Regions from separate parts of the Pseudoalteromonas sp. MTN2-4 genome, predicted to be linked through region 1. Evidence: predicted binding sites of a transcription regulator. Region 1 holds the regulator's gene; the other holds the start of a gene.
The links. Region 1 encodes ArgR, which controls arginine synthesis, uptake and breakdown. Its sites were predicted from a motif close to ANTGAATANNTATTCANT; they were not measured.
Positions count from the first base shown of each region.

Region 2: a site for ArgR is predicted at 6,728-6,745, ahead of ACGHEH_RS18530 (aspartate aminotransferase family protein). Genes of this name have one in related genera too.

Region 1 is NZ_BTGK01000001.1:933,012-942,744, reverse strand. Features, by position in the region: tRNA gene ACGHEH_RS04470 (tRNA-Arg) at 151-227, shown strand; tRNA gene ACGHEH_RS04465 (tRNA-Arg) at 265-341, shown strand; gene ACGHEH_RS04460 (GNAT family N-acetyltransferase) at 630-1,166, opposite strand; gene ACGHEH_RS04455 (tRNA-uridine aminocarboxypropyltransferase) at 1,235-1,903, shown strand; gene ACGHEH_RS04450 (Fe(3+) ABC transporter substrate-binding protein) at 2,596-3,600, shown strand; gene ACGHEH_RS04445 (ABC transporter permease) at 3,600-5,234, shown strand; gene ACGHEH_RS04440 (ABC transporter ATP-binding protein) at 5,231-6,262, shown strand; gene ACGHEH_RS04435 (Dyp-type peroxidase) at 6,290-7,207, shown strand; gene argR (transcriptional regulator ArgR) at 7,204-7,671, opposite strand; gene mdh (malate dehydrogenase) at 7,969-8,910, shown strand; gene ACGHEH_RS04420 (peptidoglycan DD-metalloendopeptidase family protein) at 9,156-9,733, opposite strand, start outside.
Region 2 is NZ_BTGK01000010.1:67,009-76,741, forward strand. Features, by position in the region: gene ACGHEH_RS18485 (AAA family ATPase) at 1-536, shown strand, start outside; gene ACGHEH_RS18490 (Dam family site-specific DNA-(adenine-N6)-methyltransferase) at 727-1,566, shown strand; gene ACGHEH_RS18495 (DUF2970 domain-containing protein) at 1,684-1,851, opposite strand; gene ACGHEH_RS18500 (hypothetical protein) at 1,872-2,174, opposite strand; gene rpe (ribulose-phosphate 3-epimerase) at 2,403-3,086, shown strand; gene ACGHEH_RS18510 (HAD family hydrolase) at 3,083-3,748, shown strand; gene trpS (tryptophan--tRNA ligase) at 3,775-4,779, shown strand; gene ACGHEH_RS18520 (anthranilate synthase component II) at 4,836-5,423, shown strand; gene ACGHEH_RS18525 (HDOD domain-containing protein) at 5,458-6,633, shown strand; gene ACGHEH_RS18530 (aspartate aminotransferase family protein) at 6,933-8,144, shown strand; gene astA (arginine N-succinyltransferase) at 8,214-9,230, shown strand; gene astD (succinylglutamate-semialdehyde dehydrogenase) at 9,246-9,733, shown strand, end outside.

The DNA of each region.
Region 1 (9,733 bases):
TTTCTTAAAGTGGTTAAATATGTGAGTATCTAAAGTAAGATATAAAATAACTTGTTCCGAACGCGTAGCTCAGCTTAATAGATTATTTAGCAACGATGGCTACGAACAACGTTCGCATCTTAGATGTTAAGATGTAAAAAACTAGAATACGGACGCGTAGCTCAGCTGGATAGAGTACCTGGCTACGAACCAGGCGGTCGGAGGTTCGAATCCTCCCGCGTCCGCCATCTTTCTAAGATGGTAAAAATAGAGAATTTGATATACGGACGCGTAGCTCAGCTGGATAGAGTACCTGGCTACGAACCAGGCGGTCGGAGGTTCGAATCCTCCCGCGTCCGCCACATCAAACCAATTGATGTGAGAAATAACCGACGAAAGTCGGTTTTTTTATGCCTGCAACTTATATATCTACTGTGCTTATAAACTAGACGGTCTGAGGTTCACTCCTCATAAAGTAAGTCCCGCGTCCGCCACATCAAACTTTTGAGGTGAGAAATAACCATTGAGCGTCGGTTTTTTATGCCTGCAATATATATATCTACTGTGCTTATAAACCAGACGGTCTGAGGTTTACTCTTAATCAAGTATTCCCACCTCTGCAGTAGCCAATTTGCTTTTCGTCGGAAAGCTTACAGCTCTTTAGAGTAAAGTACAGCGTTATGCTGACCTTGCTCATCTTGATGAATGAAATGCTTTATATAGTGCATACCAAGTTTCTTCATAATATTGATGGAGTCTAAGTTGCCTTCAAGGGCCTCGGCTGAAAAAGCGGCGTATGCTTTGTCAGTAGCGAGTGTATTAGCTATATGTTGTGCAGCTTCAGTCGCATAACCCTTGCCCCAACTCATTTGCTTAAAGCGCCAGCCCAGCTCTAAATTACAGTCGTTACGCTGACCTGTAAAAAAGCCCATCGGACGAACTAATATCCAACCAATGAACAGATCCTCTTCTAAGGTATTTACTTGCCATAAGCCCCAACCTTTTTCTAAATTTGTGAACTGATCTAAGCGAGGAATGAAAACCTCTCTAATCGTCTGCATCGAATTAGGCTTACCATGCGTTAAATATTTCATGACTGCAGGATCTTGGTCCAATTCGAATAGCAAATCGGCATCATTTTTATCCATGAGTCGATAACGTAATCTTTGCGAGTTTTGTATCTTCATTTGAGTTCCCTACTGCTTTTATTAATTTAGTTGATTACAATATGAGGCTTGTAATCTAAGGGGCATTAGTGAAAAATTCAGTATTAATTCTACGTCAAAAGCAAATTGCTGCGGCCAAGCGAGAGTTTAAAGCGCGCGGTTCGAAACTATCCCGCTGTGAAGCTTGTTTGCTTTCTGAACATTTGTGTATCTGTGACAAGCTTCAAGTTGCCGAAGAATGTCAAAGTGCAGTGTGCCTATTAATGTATCACAATGAAAGTTTTAAGCCCTCAAATACGGGTCGTTTAATCGCAGATGTGGTGCCTGATAATTACGCTTTCCGTTGGGATAGGACTGAGCCAGATGAGGCATTGCTATCGCTTCTAAAAGATCCAAGCTATCAGCCAATTGTCGTTTTCCCCGCTGATAGCACAGAGCCTGAACGCGTTATTACTAAAATTGAACGTGTTGAGTCTAAAAAGCCATTGTTTATTTTTTTAGATGGAACATGGCGTGAAGCGAAGAAAATGTTTAGAAAGAGTGAGTATTTAGATACTTTCCCGGTTCTTTCTGTGTCACCTGATTCTCTATCAGATTATAAACTTAGAGTTGCTCCGCATGCTCATCAGCTAGGTACTGCAGAGGTCGCGTGTGTCATATTAGCTGAAGCAGGAGAAAGCTCTGCTGCAGAGAAGTTAACAGCTCACTTTATTGATTTTAGAGATGCTTACTTAAAAGGAAAAAGAAGTTTAAGTTAAACTCATAGCCGCTAAACGAAGAAACGCGGCTCTATGAGCCGCGTTGACGGAATCTTCTAAGCGTCCTGCTTGTGTTTTGAGCTGATCAACTCCATACAATCAATGTCCTTTCACTCGCATTTTTATAGTTAAGCAAGTACTACTTCCTGTAGTGTCCTTCATTGGCTTCATGCCAAACATCCATATGCCCTTATCCGAGCTTCCTGCCGTTATCCATAACAAATTAGGCCATCATGGCTCCATTAAATCCTATATACATCCAGTATGGCTCACCTTGAGCGCCCATCCTGTTGTTCCATAAGTTAATTAAACCGTATTTGGCAATAATTAACTATTACAGTCCATTACACATCATGTGATTTACTGCCATCACTGGCTTCCTGAAAATATGATAAAAGTTTAATGGAATAGCGAAGTTAAAAAAGATTAAAAATTTAATTATTTCGAGAGCTGAATTGGTAGTAAGTTTTCAAGTTTATGATAAATAATGATTAATTTTATTGTTGTTGTTTTGTTGAGCTAGGTTTTACTTCAAAGCGACAGTTAAAGTAAGAGATCTCTTACATATTAAGCTGCTAATTAGACCTGAATAGAAAAACAAGTTACAGTTTTTAATCAGTAAAAGGGTGTACTTTGAAACTAGAATAGTTAAAATTAGTTGATAATAATTATTGTTTGGCTTTGGAGGCCTTATGAAAAAAGCATTGGCTATTCTACTCTCAACTGTCACGTGTTTGCCTGCTATGGCAGCCGAAGAAATCAACATTTATTCTTTCCGTCAGCCTTTTCTAATTCAACCTATTCTTGATGATTTTACTAAGCAAACTGGTATTAAAACGAATGTGGTCTTTGCAAAAAAAGGTCTAATTGAAAGAGTTAAGCGTGAAGGTAAGCATAGCCGTGCTGATGTTGTTTTAACATCTAACTTCAGTGCTTTAATGCAGTTAGAGTCGATGGATCTAACGCAGCCGATTAAGAGCGACGCCGTAACCAAAAATATTCCTGCAAGCTTTCGTGATCCAGAAGGCCAGTGGGTTGCACTGACCAAGCGTGTTCGTAACGTATATTCGTCAAAAGAGCGCTTAGGAAAATTAGATGCGTTAACTTATGAAGAATTGGCTGATGTAAAGTATAAAGGCAAAATTTGTACTCGCTCTGGTAAGCACCCTTATAATTTAGGGCTAGTTGCATCTATGGTCGCGCATCATGGTGAAGCCGAGACTAAATCATGGCTTGAAGGGGTTAAAGCAAATTTAGCAAGAAAACCACAAGGTAATGACAGAGCGCAAGTTAAAGCAGTGAAAGAGGGCTTATGTGATCTTGCATTAGGTAATAGCTATTACTTTGGCAAGATGCTGCAAGATGAAAAGCAAAAGCCATGGGCTGATTCTGTTTATATCAACTTCCCGAACCAAACAAATCGAGGCGCTCACTTAAATGTTTCGGGTGTTGTCCTAACTAAATATTCGAAAAATAAAGAAAACGCCTTGAAACTTATTGAGTTTATGACGGACAATAAGGCGCAAAATATGTATGCGTCAATGAATATGGAATATCCAGTTAAACCAGGTGTGGCGCTTTCTGAACTTGTGGCATCTTGGGGTGAGTTTAAGGAAGACAACTTACCATTGTCAGAAATTAGTAAATACCGTCCTTTAGCGCTTAAGCTAATCGATGAGGTAAAATTTGATCTTTAATGCAATCATTATTTTCTCTGTCTAAATGGCAGGTTTTTGCTTGGCTGATAGGCGCTTGCTTATCAGCACCACTGGCATTTTTAATCTTCGAGTCGCTGCAAGGCGACTCTGATGTTTTTACCCACCTGTGGGATACCGTGCTTTGGGATTATATTTATAACACCCTAGTACTCATTGCCGGCGTGCTCCTCTTAAGTTGCTTAATTGCATTACCGCTCGGCTGGCTTACTGCTTATTGTCAATTTCCCGGGAAAAAATACTTCGAATGGGCGCTGATGCTACCTTTAGCAATGCCAACCTATATTATTGCCTATGTCTATACCGATTTATTTGATTACGCAGGGCCTGTACAAATTGCCTTAAGAGACTGGTTTGGATGGCAATCGCCGGATGACTATTGGTTCTTTGATATTCGCACATTAGGCGGGGCAATCGTGATGATTGCATTGGTTTTATATCCTTACCTCTACCTTATTTTTAAAACTGCTTTGCGTGAGCAGTCATTCAAGTTATTGCAAGCTAGCCAACTAATGGGTATGAGCCCACTACAAAGCTTCTTCAAGGTGAGTTTACCTCTTGCAAGAGGCGCGATTGTCGCAGCGCTTGCTTTGATCAGTATGGAAACCATGGCAGACTTTGCTACAGTGCATTATTTTGCTGTCAGCACACTTACAACGGCCGTGTATGATACTTGGCTCGGCTATTACTCGTTGACTGCGGCTGCGAAAATTTCTGGGATCATGTTGTTGTTCTTATTTGTGGCCATCACACTAGAAAAAATAAGCCGTAAAAATACCACAGTGCATGAAAGACAAAGTGCCGTAAACGACACGCATTTATATATGCTTTCAGGCAAGTATGCTTGGCTTGCCAGTATCTATTGTATTGTGGTGTTGTTTTTTGCTTTTGCCTTACCGGTTGGTGTACTCGTCAGTTATTCAATAGATTATTTCGATCAAGCATGGAACGCTGAGTTTTTCTTATATGCTTTGCAGAGCTTAAAGATTTCTTTATGGGTAAGCGTTATCGCAATCGCTTTAAGTATTATCGTATTGTTTTATCAGCGCATTGGTGAACAAAAGTCTAAGGCCTTGCCAGGGCGTGTATCAAGCACAGGCTATGCATTACCTGGAACAGTATTAGCGATTGCGGTTTTACTGCCGCTTACTTTGCTTGATACTAAGTTAAATGAGTGGTTAGAAGGCACTGCATTTGAGCCTGGTCTGCTTTTTAGCGGTACTATTTTTGCCATGGTATTTGCTTATGTGGTGCGTTTTTATGCCATTGCTCAAGGCGCAGTTGAAGCTAGCTATGTACGAATTAGTCCGTCGCTTGATATGGCAAGCCAAAGTATGGGTAAGAATTTTGCGCAAATGCTAAGTAGTGTGCATATCCCACTTTTACGCGGGGGCATTTTAACTGCTGTGTTATTGGTATTTATCGAATGTATGAAAGAGCTTCCTGCTGCCTTACTACTTCGTCCTTTCAATTTTGAAACCTTGGCAACCCATGTATTTCAATATGTGAGTGACGAACAGTTAGAGCTTGCGTCCATTTCTGCATTATTTATTGTTCTTGTTGGCTTAGTGCCTTTGTATTTTGTTAATCGCTCAATGGAGCAGCATAATTCATGAGTAGTTTGTCTCTAAAAAACTTAAGCTATCAATACGACGGCCAAAAAGTGATTGAAAATTTAGATTTAGAAGTCGCCGAAAATGAAATTGTTTGCTTATTGGGAGCCAGTGGATGCGGCAAAACCACCACTTTAAAAGCCGTGGCAGGTTTATTAATCCCTCAGCAAGGTCAAATTGTTATTCATGGTAAAACCATGAGTGACAACACGGAGTTTATAGCGCCACAGCATCGTAATATTGGCATGATGTTTCAGGATTATGCGTTATTTCCTCACTTAACGGTTGCTCAAAATATCGCGTTTGGCCTAAACAAGTTTAATAAGGCTGACAAACAAGTACGCGTAAATGAAATGCTGGAGCTTGTGCACTTATCTGAATTTGCACAACGTTATCCTCATGAACTTTCAGGTGGTCAGCAACAACGTGTCGCCATTGCAAGAGCGCTTGCTTATAAACCCAACTTGTTACTGCTTGACGAGCCTTTTTCGAATATTGATGCGCAAGTGCGCTTCCAACTTATCAATGACATTCGACAGATCATAAAAGATCAAAAGGTCTCAGCTATCTTTGTGAGTCATTCAAAAGAAGAGGCCTTTGCTTTTGCAGATAAACTGGCTGTAATGCATAAAGGTAAAATAGCCCAATTAGGCGATGCTAAAACATTGTTTGAGCAGCCAGCTTGTAAAGAAGTGGCAGAATTCTTGGGGCAGGGCATTTATATTCCAGCGCAGGCTGAAGATAAATGCGAGTTCACCACTGCATTTGGCAAACTTACTTCGACCAAAGTGTGTGGGAATGCGCAAGGCTCTGGACAAATTTATATTCGACCAGCTCATATACAGCTAGAAAATGGCGAGACAAATGACGTCGAAATTCTGCAATCGCGCTTTATAGGGACTGAGTTTATTTATCAAATAAAAGTGGCAGAGCAAGTTATCGAAGTGCCAGTCGAAAGTGAACATGCCCTGAATATTAATGAGCCTGTGACTTTTAAAATAAAGCCACATGCGGTAAATTTCTTTTCATAGTCATTACTTATTATAACTTGGGGTGCCATGGCTCAGCCGCAGTCAGGAGTGTGTGCAGAGGCAAATCTGCATGGACTACATTTGTTTTTTAATGTACTGGATGGTCAAGATGAAGCCGTTAGAGCAGCATTAGGGCAATGTGAACGCTTACAGTCAGAGTTGAGCGACCGTTTCTCTGAGTCTATGGTATCTAGCTTTGTGGCCATTGGGGCACAATACTGGCCGCATATATATCCTGAATGTATTCCTAAAGAGTTAAAAAGCTTTCCGCATATTCGCTCTCACGAGCACCTAATGCACACTCAACCATTTGATTTGTTGTATGTGATCCGATCTGACAGAGAAGATGTGAATCATCTATTTGCTCAAAGTGTCAGGCATATGTTGGCAGGCAAAGTAGAATTGGTTGCACATATCCGCACTTTTCGTTTTTTAGATGGCAGAGACTTTAACGGCTTTATTTATGGCGCTAATACGCCTCATGGACGTTTTAAGCGTCAAGTGGCTTTAGTTCATGATCCTGAAAGCTTTGAAGACCAAGGTAGCTACATTCATGTGCAGCGAGTGAAGTTTGATCTAAACCGTTGGCAACAACTAAGTCTGAATGACCAAGAAGCTATTATGGGGCGCTCTCGTTTAGAAAATAAAAAGCTAGAGGTTCCTTTGTCTAATAATCACGCAGCTCTATCTGAGCTTAACAATGCAGACAACTTACCACTGTTGCTTGAGCAAAGTATGCCGTTCGGAGATGTGTTTGAGCAAGGCTCTTTATGGGTGAGTTGTGCCGCAAAGGGCAGTGCTTTTGAGAAGTTGTTAGCGACACGAGTAGGAAATGAACAACACTACGATGCGTGGCTAGATTATTGTCAGGCCGATATGGGGGCTGCGTTTTTTGCGCCATCTGTGCAGTTTCTGCAAAATATGGCGCAATTAGGTGAAAGTTAAACGTTGTCGAACAAGGTTTTTACTTTCTCAAGTGTTACATCTATCTCAGAGATTTTAGCTGGTGCAATAAAAATAGTATCGTCACCGGCAATGGTACCTAATACGCCATCAGCAGTACCTAGAGAGTCTAGTAAGCGAGCAATCAGTTGAGCTGCACCTGGGCTGGTACGGATGATGATCATCATTTCATTGTGCATGATATCAATCACTAATTGTCTTAATGGGCTTTTTGCCGTTGGTACGCCCATTTCTGCCGGTAAGCAGTAAACCATTTCTTGTTTTGCGTTACGAGTTCTTACCGCACCAAACTTACTTAGCATACGTGACACTTTACTTTGACTTACATTATCAAAGCCTTGATCTTTCAGGGCATCGACAATTTCACCCTGCGAGCCAAAGTTTTCTTCTTTTAATAGTGCTTTGAATGCCTTTATCAGCGCTTCTTGCTTCTCGTTTGCTTGCATAATTGAACTCGTTTATTAAATATTACTTAGATTTTACACAATTCTGAATCCAGACCCAACTTTGCAATTAAAAAACAAAGTGAATTGATTGCAAGATTTGCTTAAGTGGTAAGGCATTTTTAGAAACACAGGAATGAATATTTTGAAGTGTAAAGCGAGCTTGCACGCTGAAAGCAATATTTTACAACTATAGTCGAAAAAAACCTTAAAATAGCGTCGATAAATTTGTTTTTACCTGCACTTTTCATTATCTTTACAGCACACACAATTCCACCTTCAAATTATGGAGAATTCCACATGAAAGTTGCTGTATTAGGTGCCGCTGGCGGTATCGGTCAAGCTCTATCTTTACTTCTTAAAAATGGCCTTCCTGCAGGTTCTGAGCTATCTCTATACGACGTAGCGCCAGTTGTTCCTGGTGTTGCTGTAGACCTATCTCACATCCCAACTGCAGTTAAAGTTGCAGGTTTTGGTGCAGATGATCTTGACGCAGCGCTAGCGGGTGCTGACATTGTTCTTATCCCAGCTGGTATGCCTCGTAAGCCAGGTATGGACCGTGCTGACCTTTTCAATGTTAATGCTGGTATCATCAAGACACTTGCTGAAGGTATCGTACGTAACTGTCCTAAAGCACTAGTTGGTGTTATCACTAACCCAGTAAACGGCACTGTACCAATCGTTGCTGAAGTATTCAAAAAAGCGGGTACTTATGAAGCATCACGTGTATTCGGTGTAACAACTCTAGACGTTATCCGTTCAGAAGCATTCGTTGCTGAACTGAAAGGTGTTGACGTATCTGAAGTTAAAGTACCAGTTATTGGTGGTCACTCAGGTACTACTATTCTTCCTTTACTTTCTCAAGTTGAAGGTGTTGAGTTCACTGAAGAAGAAGTTGCAGCACTTACTCCACGTATCCAAAACGCGGGTACTGAAGTTGTTAACGCGAAAGCGGGTGGTGGTTCAGCGACACTTTCAATGGGTGCAGCAGCAGCACGTTTCTGCTTCTCACTAGTAAAAGGTCTTCAAGGCGAGCAAAACGTTGTTGATTATGCATACGTTGCAGTTGAGAACGGTGACGCAGCATACTTCGCACACCCAGTACGTTTAGGTACAAACGGTGTTGAAGAAATTCTTTCTTACGGCGAGCTAAGCGCGTTCGAAGAGAAAGCAAAGAACGACATGCTAGAAACATTAAACAAAGATATCCAAGAAGGTATCGACTTCATGGCTGCGCAATAATCGCAATCTGAAAGTTTTAAAAACCCGCTTCGGCGGGTTTTTTTATGCCTGAAATTTGTTTGCTATCACTATGTTGGTTTTAAACTCGAGAAGCGAGAAGCGAGAAGCGAGAAGCGAGAAGCGAGAAGCGAGAAGCGAGAAGCGAGAAGCGAGAAGCGGAAGCCATAATCTAGGCTAGGTAATTTCATGTCATTAAAAAAGCAGCTACAGCGCTGCTTTTTTAATTTGGTAAGAGTTATAAAGAGTCAGTTATTCAGTGCTAATCTAAGTTCTCTTGAGCGCTCTAGCTGAGCAAGTAAGTCTTTGGCAACTGGTTTGAACTTAGCCAGTTCAGTTTTCGGCAGCGGTTCAGACTTAGGTAATTTAACGGTTTTCGGGTTGCGGTGAACCCCATTTACTAAAAACTCATAGTGTAAATGCGCACCAGTTACACGACCAGTTGCACCAACAGTACCAATCTTTTGACCCTGCTTTACTTTCTGACCTGTTTTAACCATACGCTTGTTTAGGTGTAGGTACTTAGTGACGTACTGACTACCATGTTGGATAAACACATAGTTACCATTGAGTTTGTTATACCCAGATTTAGTCACCTTACCATTACCTGATGAAACAACAGGTGTACCAACACGTGCAGCATAATCGATGCCTCGGTGCGCTGATACCCTACCCGTGACAGGGTGCTTACGGCGCGGGTTAAAGTTAGAGCTGATATATTTAAAATTAACTGGGGCGCGCAAAAAGGCTTTACGCATACTGCGGCCTTCTGGTGTGTAGAAATTACCGTCGGTGTGACGAATCGCGCTAAAACGTTCACCTTGAT
Region 2 (9,733 bases), on a different contig from region 1:
TCTCTGCCGTTTTAACTGCGCTTGAAACTCCAAGGGCAAGTAAAGATGCTGAGGTTGTTAGACCGCAAAATAACTCACTGTCAATTAAAAATGGAGAGGCTGATACGGTTGCTGAGACATTAAATTCAGCAAGTATTGACGTTGAACAAGGTGTAGCCGCTTCAGAATTGACAAGATTGCCACTTAAATCAGAGCCTGTAAAAGAATCTGTGGAAGCAGAAAGTCGTGAATTGGATTTATCGCCAACAGAATGGTTACTGACGCAAAATGACAGCGTATGGGCTATTCAGTTACTTGCAGTGAAAGACAAAGCAATAGCAAATAGCTTTGTTTTAACAAATGAGTTAAAAGACGTGTATGTCTATCAAACGGTGAGAAACAGTACGCCTTGGTGGGTTGTCATTCAAGCGCCGTTTGCAAATATTGATGAAGCAAGAAATGCGCGTCAACAGCTGCCTAAAAATGTGCTGGCAGGGCAGCCTTTTTTTAAAAAATTCGAGCGTATCAAGCAGGAAATTCAGCTTGTTGCTCGGTAATTAGCGTGAATTAGTGTAGAATCGCCCAACTTTAAATGCATCGCAACTAAAATGGTTTTTATGTCGCTATCTGTGGTTAAATATGACGTTACTTTATTTACAGTGTCGCATCACTGTGAATGTTTTAAGCTGTCGTTTTTTACTAATGGCGCTGTGTATGCAAAGAATAAAAAGAATGTAAGGGTCTAAAGTGGCAAACGGCTCATCGGTCATTAATCGTCGTTCTCCATTGAAGTGGGCGGGCGGAAAAAAGCGGATAATAGAAGAAATTAAAGCGAATTTACCTTTAAAGGGTAAACAGCGTTTAATTGAACCTTTTGTCGGTGGTGGCTCTGTATTTTTAAATATTGATTTTGAAGAATATTTGCTACTTGATGTAAATAAAGACCTAATTAACCTATTTAATATTCTTAAAGACTCACCAAAAGAGTTTATTCGTGAAGCCGAGTATTTGTTCATTGGTGATCATAACGAAGAAGCCCGTTATTATCAGCTGAGAGAAGAGTTTAACGATACCTTAGATCCATACAAGCGTTCATTATTGTTCATTTATCTTAATCGCCATGGTTACAACGGCTTATGCCGCTACAATCAAAAAGGTGGCTTTAATGTACCATTTGGTCGTTACAAACACCCATATTACCCGCGAGAAGAGCTGCTGCAATTTGCTAATGTGGCCAAGCGCGCGACATTTGTTTGTAATGATTTTGAACATGCCTTTAGCAAAGCGGGTCAACACGACGTTGTTTATTGTGATCCGCCATATTCTCCGATAAATCGCACTTCAAGCTTTACGGCTTATGCGGGCAATAAATTTACGGATGAAGATCAAACTCGTTTAGTTGACTGTGCCATTGCAGCTAAACAGCGGGGGGTATCGACACTTATTTCAAACCATTATGTTGATTTTACAAAACAGCTTTACCGAAGTGCTGATAAAATAAGTACCTTACAAGTTCAACGTAATATAAGCTGTAAAGGTAGTGTGCGCAGTAAGATAGAAGAAGTCATGGCGTTGTATAAAGCGTAAAACTTAGAACAACGTTCAACCGCGAGAATTATTTTCAAGGACTCGGGCTACCGGCTGAATTGAAATTTCCACTCTGAGAAAATCATCTTCGCTCATCTATAAAAAAATATTAAATATTTAGTTGGTGATAATACCTACCAGCCAAACAAGTAAAAGCACTAAAAGAAATACAAATACAATTGAAATCAGTATGAATGAGATAAAGAGGTGCTTGTTTGAAAAGTCTTGATAACGCTTGTCTTGGCTCTGGACACCAAACATAGCTGCTAAAACACTTTGGATCATGCTTAGCAGCTGCACTTTAATTAAAAGTGTGAAGTGAAACTTTCAGTGTTACTTTCGGTTTCATCAGACCCTAAAAGTAACTCAAGTAAATCTAAATAATGAAACTGTGCACTGCTACTCTCGCCTGTTAACCAAGCGTACCAGCTTGTATGTGCTTCAAGTTTGCATTGTTCAAGAAAATTGATATTAACTTGAATTGTATTTGTACTACATGAACATGTGCTACTGGCAACTTCTTCACTGTAATCAACAGAGTAAACTCCTGCTGATAATGTAACAACAGCTGTCACCGCAAGCATCCGTGTTTTAAGCCGACTAAACATGTGTAACTCCACCCAACAGTTATCTCAATATAATACACCGTCACTGTTCAGAAAACAAACATAGATAACGTAAAAATTTGTGCGTTAATCGCCATAAAGGGAAGTAATGTGATTGGAGTTTTTAGTCTATTTTCCATGTAGGAAGGAGTAGAATAAAACTTGGGTACAAGGCATGAATTGCGGTAAAGTAACGCTGACAACTGATGTATCATTTAAAGAGAGTTTACCGTGCAAAAACAACCTCAATACCTTATTGCTCCTTCTATTTTATCTGCTGATTTCGCAAGACTCGGCGAAGACGTTGAGCGTGTCATAAAATCAGGCGCTGATGTTGTACATTTTGATGTGATGGACAATCATTATGTACCAAACCTGACATTTGGTCCTATGATCTGTAAGGCATTACGTGATTATGGTATTGAGGCACCGATTGATGTGCATTTAATGGTAAAGCCGGTTGATGCGCTAATTCCAGAGTTTGCTAAAGCGGGCGCGAGTATCATCACTTTTCATCCAGAAGCCAGCGAACACATTGATAGAACCATTTCATTGATCAAAGAACATGGCTGTCAGGCGGGTTTAGTATTTAACCCTGCCACTCCATTACATTACCTAGATTATGTGATGGATAAATTAGATGTCATTTTATTGATGTCAGTGAACCCTGGGTTTGGTGGGCAAAGCTTCATTCCTCAGACTTTAAATAAATTAAAGCAAGTTCGTGAGCGTATTGATGCATCTGGTCGAGATATCCGCCTAGAAATCGACGGTGGTGTGAAGGTCGAAAATATCGCAGAAATTGCAGCTGCAGGCGCTGATATGTTTGTGGCGGGCTCAGCTATTTTCAATCAGCCTGATTATGCGCAAGTCATTACGCAAATGCGTGACGAACTAGCGAAGGTTTCACGATGAAATACCAAGGTGTGCTATTTGATTTAGATGGTACCTTAGTCGACAGCGCCCAAGATATGTACATGGCGCTGAATCTGACTTTGACAGAAGTGGCGTTTCCGGTAGTGAGCTATGCGCAAGTAACGACTTGGGTTGGTAATGGTATTGAAATGCTCGTGAAGCGAGCATTGAGTGGGGAGATGGTAGTCAATCCTGAGTTACCTCCACATCTAGTCGTCGATGCGGTCGCGAGATTCAAAAATCATTACCAGCAACTTGCGGGTGATTATGTTGCGCTTTATCAACATGTTGAAACAGGCTTAGCAGCAACAGCGCATTTACCAAAAGCCATTGTGACCAATAAAGATCGCGTTTTTACTGAGCAACTTTTAGAAAAGTTAAACCTAACGTCACATTTTAAAGTATTAGTGTGTGGTGATGATGGTGAGAAAAAGCCGTCACCATCGCCACTTTTAAAAGCCTGTGAGGCACTTAATATTTCGCCAGAAAAGGCAATCATGATTGGAGACTCAAAGAGCGATGTTATCGCGGCTAAAAGCGCAGAAATTGATGTACTCGCGCTTACTTATGGTTACAATCAAGGATTCGACTTAAAAGAGCTTGAACCCGAGTACCTATGCGACGGGTTCTTAGATATAATCCCAATCATTAATCAGCAATAAATCAGTAAATTTAATAAAGGAACAACATGACTAAACCAGTAGTGTTAAGTGGCATTCAGCCAACCGGTGGTATGACGATAGGCAATTATGTAGGCGCCATAAACCAGTGGCTTAAGTTACAACAAGATCATGATTGTTTCTTTATGCTAGTAGATTTACACGCAATCACAGTTCGCCAAGATCCTAAAATGCTACGCGAGCGCGTGTTAGACGGCGTTGCATTGTACGCTGCATGTGGTATTGACCCTGAGAAATCAGCGTTATTTGTACAATCTCAAGTGCCTGAACATGCACAGTTGTCATGGGTACTTAATTGCTACGCGCAAATGGGCGAACTAAACCGCATGACGCAGTTTAAGGATAAGTCTTCAAAGCATTCTAACAATGTAAATGTGGGTCTATTCTCATATCCAGTGTTACAAGCTGCAGACATCCTATTATATCAAGCTGACCAAGTACCAGTCGGTGAAGATCAGAAGCAACACCTTGAGTTAACTCGTGATATCGCAACACGTTTTAATAATTTATACGGTGATGTTTTCAAAGTACCAGAACCTTATATCCCTGAACTTGGCGCGCGCGTGATGAGCTTGCAAGATCCACTGAAGAAAATGTCTAAGTCGGATGAAAACCCAAATGCGTACATCATGCTGTTAGACGAGCCTAAGAAAATCGAGAAGAAGCTGAAAAAAGCCGTCACTGATTCAGATGAGCAAGCGCGTATTTATTTCGATCGCGATGAAAAGCCGGGTGTATCAAACCTTCTAACTTTACTCTCAGTGGCAACTAAGCGTTCGATTGAAGATTTAGTGCCAGAATATGCTGACAAAATGTATGGTCATTTGAAGAAAGATACTGCTGCGGCTGTGGTGAATATGATCGAACCAATTCAAGCACGTTTCAAAGAAATTCGTGAAGATCAAACGCTGTTAGATAACATCATGCGTAATGGTGCTGAAAAAGCAGGTGCTCGTGCTGAGAAAACGCTAAAAGCGGTTTATGATGCGGTAGGTTTCATACCTCGTCCATAATTTGGTTTTATAATTTAGGCCAGGCTTTATCGCCTGGCTTTTTTATGGAAATTTCTATGTTATTAATGATCGATAATTACGACTCGTTTACCTATAACCTAGTGCAGTATTTCCAACGCTTAGATCAAGACGTTGTAGTAAAACGCAACGATGAGTTGAGTATTGCTGATATACGAGCGCTTAACCCTGAGCATATTGTGATCTCTCCTGGACCTTGTAGTCCCAATGAGGCAGGCATTTCTTTGTCTGTTGTTGAGCAATTAAAAGGGCAGTTTCCAATACTGGGGATTTGCCTTGGCCACCAGACGATTGCACAAGCTTTGGGCGCCCAAGTGATAAGAGCCAGAGAAGTTATGCATGGTAAAACTTCGCAAATTCGCCATATAAATAAAGGCGTTTTTCAAGGCTTACCTGACCCTTTAACAGTATGCCGCTACCATTCACTGATTGTTGTTAAAGAGCGTTTGCCCGAAGACCTTGAGATTACTGCATGGACAGAGAATGACAGGCAACAAGTGGATGAAATAATGGGCTTATGCCATACTGAAATGGCTTTAGAAGGTGTGCAATTTCATCCTGAAGCGATACTCACAGAGCAAGGGTTAGCTTTACTAAATAATTTTATTCGCCGCTTTTCTAAGTAAAAGAAACGCTAAAATAGGAACATAAGAACGTTCAATGACTGACTTATCCCGGCAACTCAGGACTTCAATCGCACTCAATGAACGTGCGCATGATCTGTTTATTAGTCATAACTTTGCGCAGCAACAGTTAGGGTATATTCATACCCTAGATCTAAATTATGGTGAGAAAATACCGCAACGTACTATGCTTGAGGTTGAAATTGCTGCCGCTGCAAAACGTAAAGAGAGTAGCACCAGTCACCATAAATATATTGCGAAAGCCAGTAATCACCTGCATCAGATTATTGAGTCATCAATTCAAAAGCAAATAGATGATATAGATAATATCTATCATGAGATTGTTGGTATTCAGGATGCGTTGCCTACTATTTTAGATATATTGGGCGTAAAGTCAGCGTCGGTTGGGCGTATTGAGCCCTTGGTTAATGAATTAACTTGGTTAGGCAGAGATCTGGTTTCCTTAGTTAACTTACCGCAATATCGTAAGCAAAGCTCAAAAGGTGTCACAGTCAAAGTTGATACACCTGCACTGGCACTTCGTTATCTTGGGCTTGAAAACTTACAAATGGTCATCCCGACTTTTGCAATGCGTCATTGGATGCCTCACGATACATCGCCATTTCCTTTATTAAAGCGCAAACTCCGTGATCATAGTATGACAACGGGAATTGCAGCAAAGCATTTAGCTGAATTGAACGGTGTAAAAGAGCAGCATGCTTTTACGCTAGGTGTGTTATTAGATGTGGGTAAAGTCGCTTTAACGCGCTTGTATCTAAGAACGTTTGAAAAGGTCTGGCAGGAAAAGGTGCACATCGCTCGTGATAAAAACCATAAAGACCTTCACTCTGCACTATTGGAGCTATCACCAGATCCGCTTTTCTTAAGGGGGCTTTTGCTCAATCACTCTGCAAACTTATCGGCTAAACTAATAGAAAAGATGGCGTTTAGGTATTTGCCATTTATGGCACCGATGGAAGAGTTCGCAGCTAATTATTTACCTCAATCGCATAGTCAGTCAGCCGATTATTTACCTCTAAGTCAGGTATTGCGTAAGGCACATGGTTATAGTTTGTATATGATCCTCAAAGACAATCAGTTTATCGAAAAGGATGAAGCAGCTCATTGGTTTGCTCACCTGGGGTTATCAAATGAGGAACTCACTACGCTAGCAAAATGTAACTTTAATAGTTTACAGCTAACAATTTTGTAAAATTTAAGATTTTTTTTGCGACTATTCATTCAAGCCACTAATTAACTCGATTAGTGGCTTTTCCTTCTCTTAACAGTCAAATCTATCGAGTGCACCTAAATAGTTATTCACTCACTATGAAAAACTATCCCAAACCCTTGAATATCAAGGGCTCTATGAAAGTTTTAAATGAGACTTTAAGGTTTTTTTCTGAAATAATGGGTGAATGAAATTTGTGCCATACGGCTATTTTTAGCCGCGAACTAACTACACTCAATACTAGTTTTAGCGCACCTAACTCAACTTTATGGGGATAGAAAATGACTATTAATCGTGAATTATTCGATCAGGTAATGGTACCTAATTATGCACCTTCAGCAGTTATTCCAGTTCGAGGCGAAGGTTCTCGCGTTTGGGACCAAGAAGGCCGCGAGTTTATCGACTTTGCAGGTGGTATCGCTGTTAACTGTTTAGGTCACTGTCACCCAGCATTAGTCAATGCGCTTAAAGAGCAAGGTGAAAAAATCTGGCACCTATCAAATGTAATGACAAACGAGCCTGCATTGCGTTTAGCGAAAAAATTAACAGACGCAACATTTGCAGAAAAAGTTTACTTTGCAAATTCAGGTGCAGAAGCGAACGAAGCAGCACTTAAACTGGCACGTCGTTTTGCACTTGATAAGTTCGGCGCTGACAAATCACAAATCATTTCGTTCAACAAAGGCTTCCACGGCCGTACTTTCTTCACTGTAACTGTGGGCGGCCAAGCTGCGTATTCTGATGGTTTCGGTCCTAAGCCAGGTGATGTTGTTCACTGTGACTATAACGACCTAGCTGCATTTGAAGCGCTAATCTCTGACAACACATGTGCTGTGATGATGGAGCCACTGCAAGGTGAAGGCGGTATCGTATCTCCAGAAGCTGACTTTGTTAAAGGTGTCCGCGAGTTATGTACTAAGCACAATGCGTTGCTTATTTTTGATGAAGTACAAACAGGTGTTGGTCGTACTGGTGACCTATACGCTTACCAAGGTTTAGATGTTATTCCTGACATTCTAACAACTGCAAAAGCGCTAGGCGGTGGTTTCCCAATCGGTGCGATGATCACAACGACTGAAATCGCGAAGCATTTAAAAATTGGTACACACGGTTCAACCTACGGTGGTAACCCGCTAGCTTGTGCTGTTGCAGAAGCGGCGTTCGATACGGTAAATGACGAAGCTGTTTTAAACGGTGTTAAAGAGAAAGAAGCACTATTCCGTGAACTACTTACTGCAATTAATGACAAATACAACGTATTCAGCGAAATTCGTGGTAAAGGTCTATTATTAGGTGGTGTTGTAAACGAAACATACAAAGGCCGCGCGAAAGAGTTTTTAGTCGCAGGCGTGAAAGAAGGTGTGATGTCACTTGTGGCAGGCGCTGATGTTGTTCGCTTCACGCCATCATTGGTTATTCCTGAAGCGGATATCCGTGAAGGTATGGCTCGTTTCGAAAAAGCAGTTGCTGCAGTTGTAGCTGCAAACGCTTAATTCCTTGAGTGGCCAAGCTTGCTTGGCCTTGTCTACCGTCAAGTTAACTTTTTAGGAGTAAGCGGACTCATGATGATCCTTCGCCCAATCCAGCAAAGCGACTATCCAGCGCTTTTAAAAATTGCCCATGAATCAGGTCATGGCTTTACTTCATTACCTAATAATGAAGCGCTATTACAAAGCAAAATCGAACGCTCTGAAGCGTCTTTCAAAAAAGAAACGGATGTCCCTTTTGATGAAGGTTATTTGTTTGTTTTAGAAGACACTAAAACTGGCGAAGTAGTGGGTACCAGTGCGATTGAAGCCGCTGTTGGTTTAGATGATGCGTTCTATCATTACCACCTGAGTAAGGTGATCCACTCATCGCGTACCTTGAATGTTTATAAAGCGGTTGATATTCTGACTCTATGTAACGACTACACAGGCGCAACTGAGTTATGTACTTTGTTCTTGAAAGAGGGGCATCGTAGGGGCTTTAATGGCAAGCTATTGTCAAAGTCGCGTTTTATGTTTATCAAACAACACCAGCAGCGCTTTGCAGATACGGTTATCGCTGAAATGCGTGGTGTATCGGATGAAAATGGTCAAAGCCCATTCTGGCAATGGCTTGAAGAGCACTTCTTCTCAATGGATTTCCCAACGGCAGACTACCTAACGGGTATCGGTCAGAAAGTGTTCATTGCTGAGCTTATGCCAAAATACCCAATTTATGTGAATCTGCTGAGTAAAGAAGCACAAGAAGTGATTGGCCAAGTGCACGATAATACGCGTCCAGCGATTGAGCTACTTAAGAGTGAAGGTTTCACCTTTAACGGTTATGTTGATATTTTCGACGCAGGTCCGACGGTTGAAGCAAAAGTAGATAACATTCGTACTGTACGTTCATCAAGCTTTAAAACAGTGTCAATTGGTGATAACCCAGGTGGTTCACCTGTGATGATTGCAAATGATAAACTGGAAGGGTATCGTGCAACCGTTGCTGAGCTTCAGATTGATGACAATTCTGATAACGTCATTATCTCAGCAGAGTTGGCAAACGCATTGAATTTAGTGGATGGTGACAAAGTCAGCATCGCAACTATATAAAAATAGAGATTTATTATGACAACACATGCCGCACAATTTATTAATGGTGAATGGTTAGCAGGTCAAGGTGAGGCATTCTCATCACTGAACCCAGCAAATAACGAAGTTATTTGGCAAGCAAACTCAGCAACGGCTGAGCAAGTTGATTCAGCTGTAAAGTCAGCGCGTGAAGCTTTTTATAGCTGGAGCGACATGGCATTTGAAGCGCGTTTAGAGGTTGTTAAACGTTTTGCTGAGCAGTTAAAAGAAAATAGTGAAGAGCTGGCAATTGCGATTGCGAAAGAAACCGGTAAGCCACTATGGGAAACGCGTACTGAAGCGGGTGCTATGGTTGGTAAAATTGCCATTTCAGAAAAAGCATACCATGAGCGTACAGGTGTGGTTGAAAACGCAATGCCAGTTGGCCGCGCGGTTATTCGCCACAAAGCACATGGTGTTGTAGCTGTATTTGGCCCATATAACTTCCCTGGTCACTTACCAAATGGTCACATCGTGCCTGCATT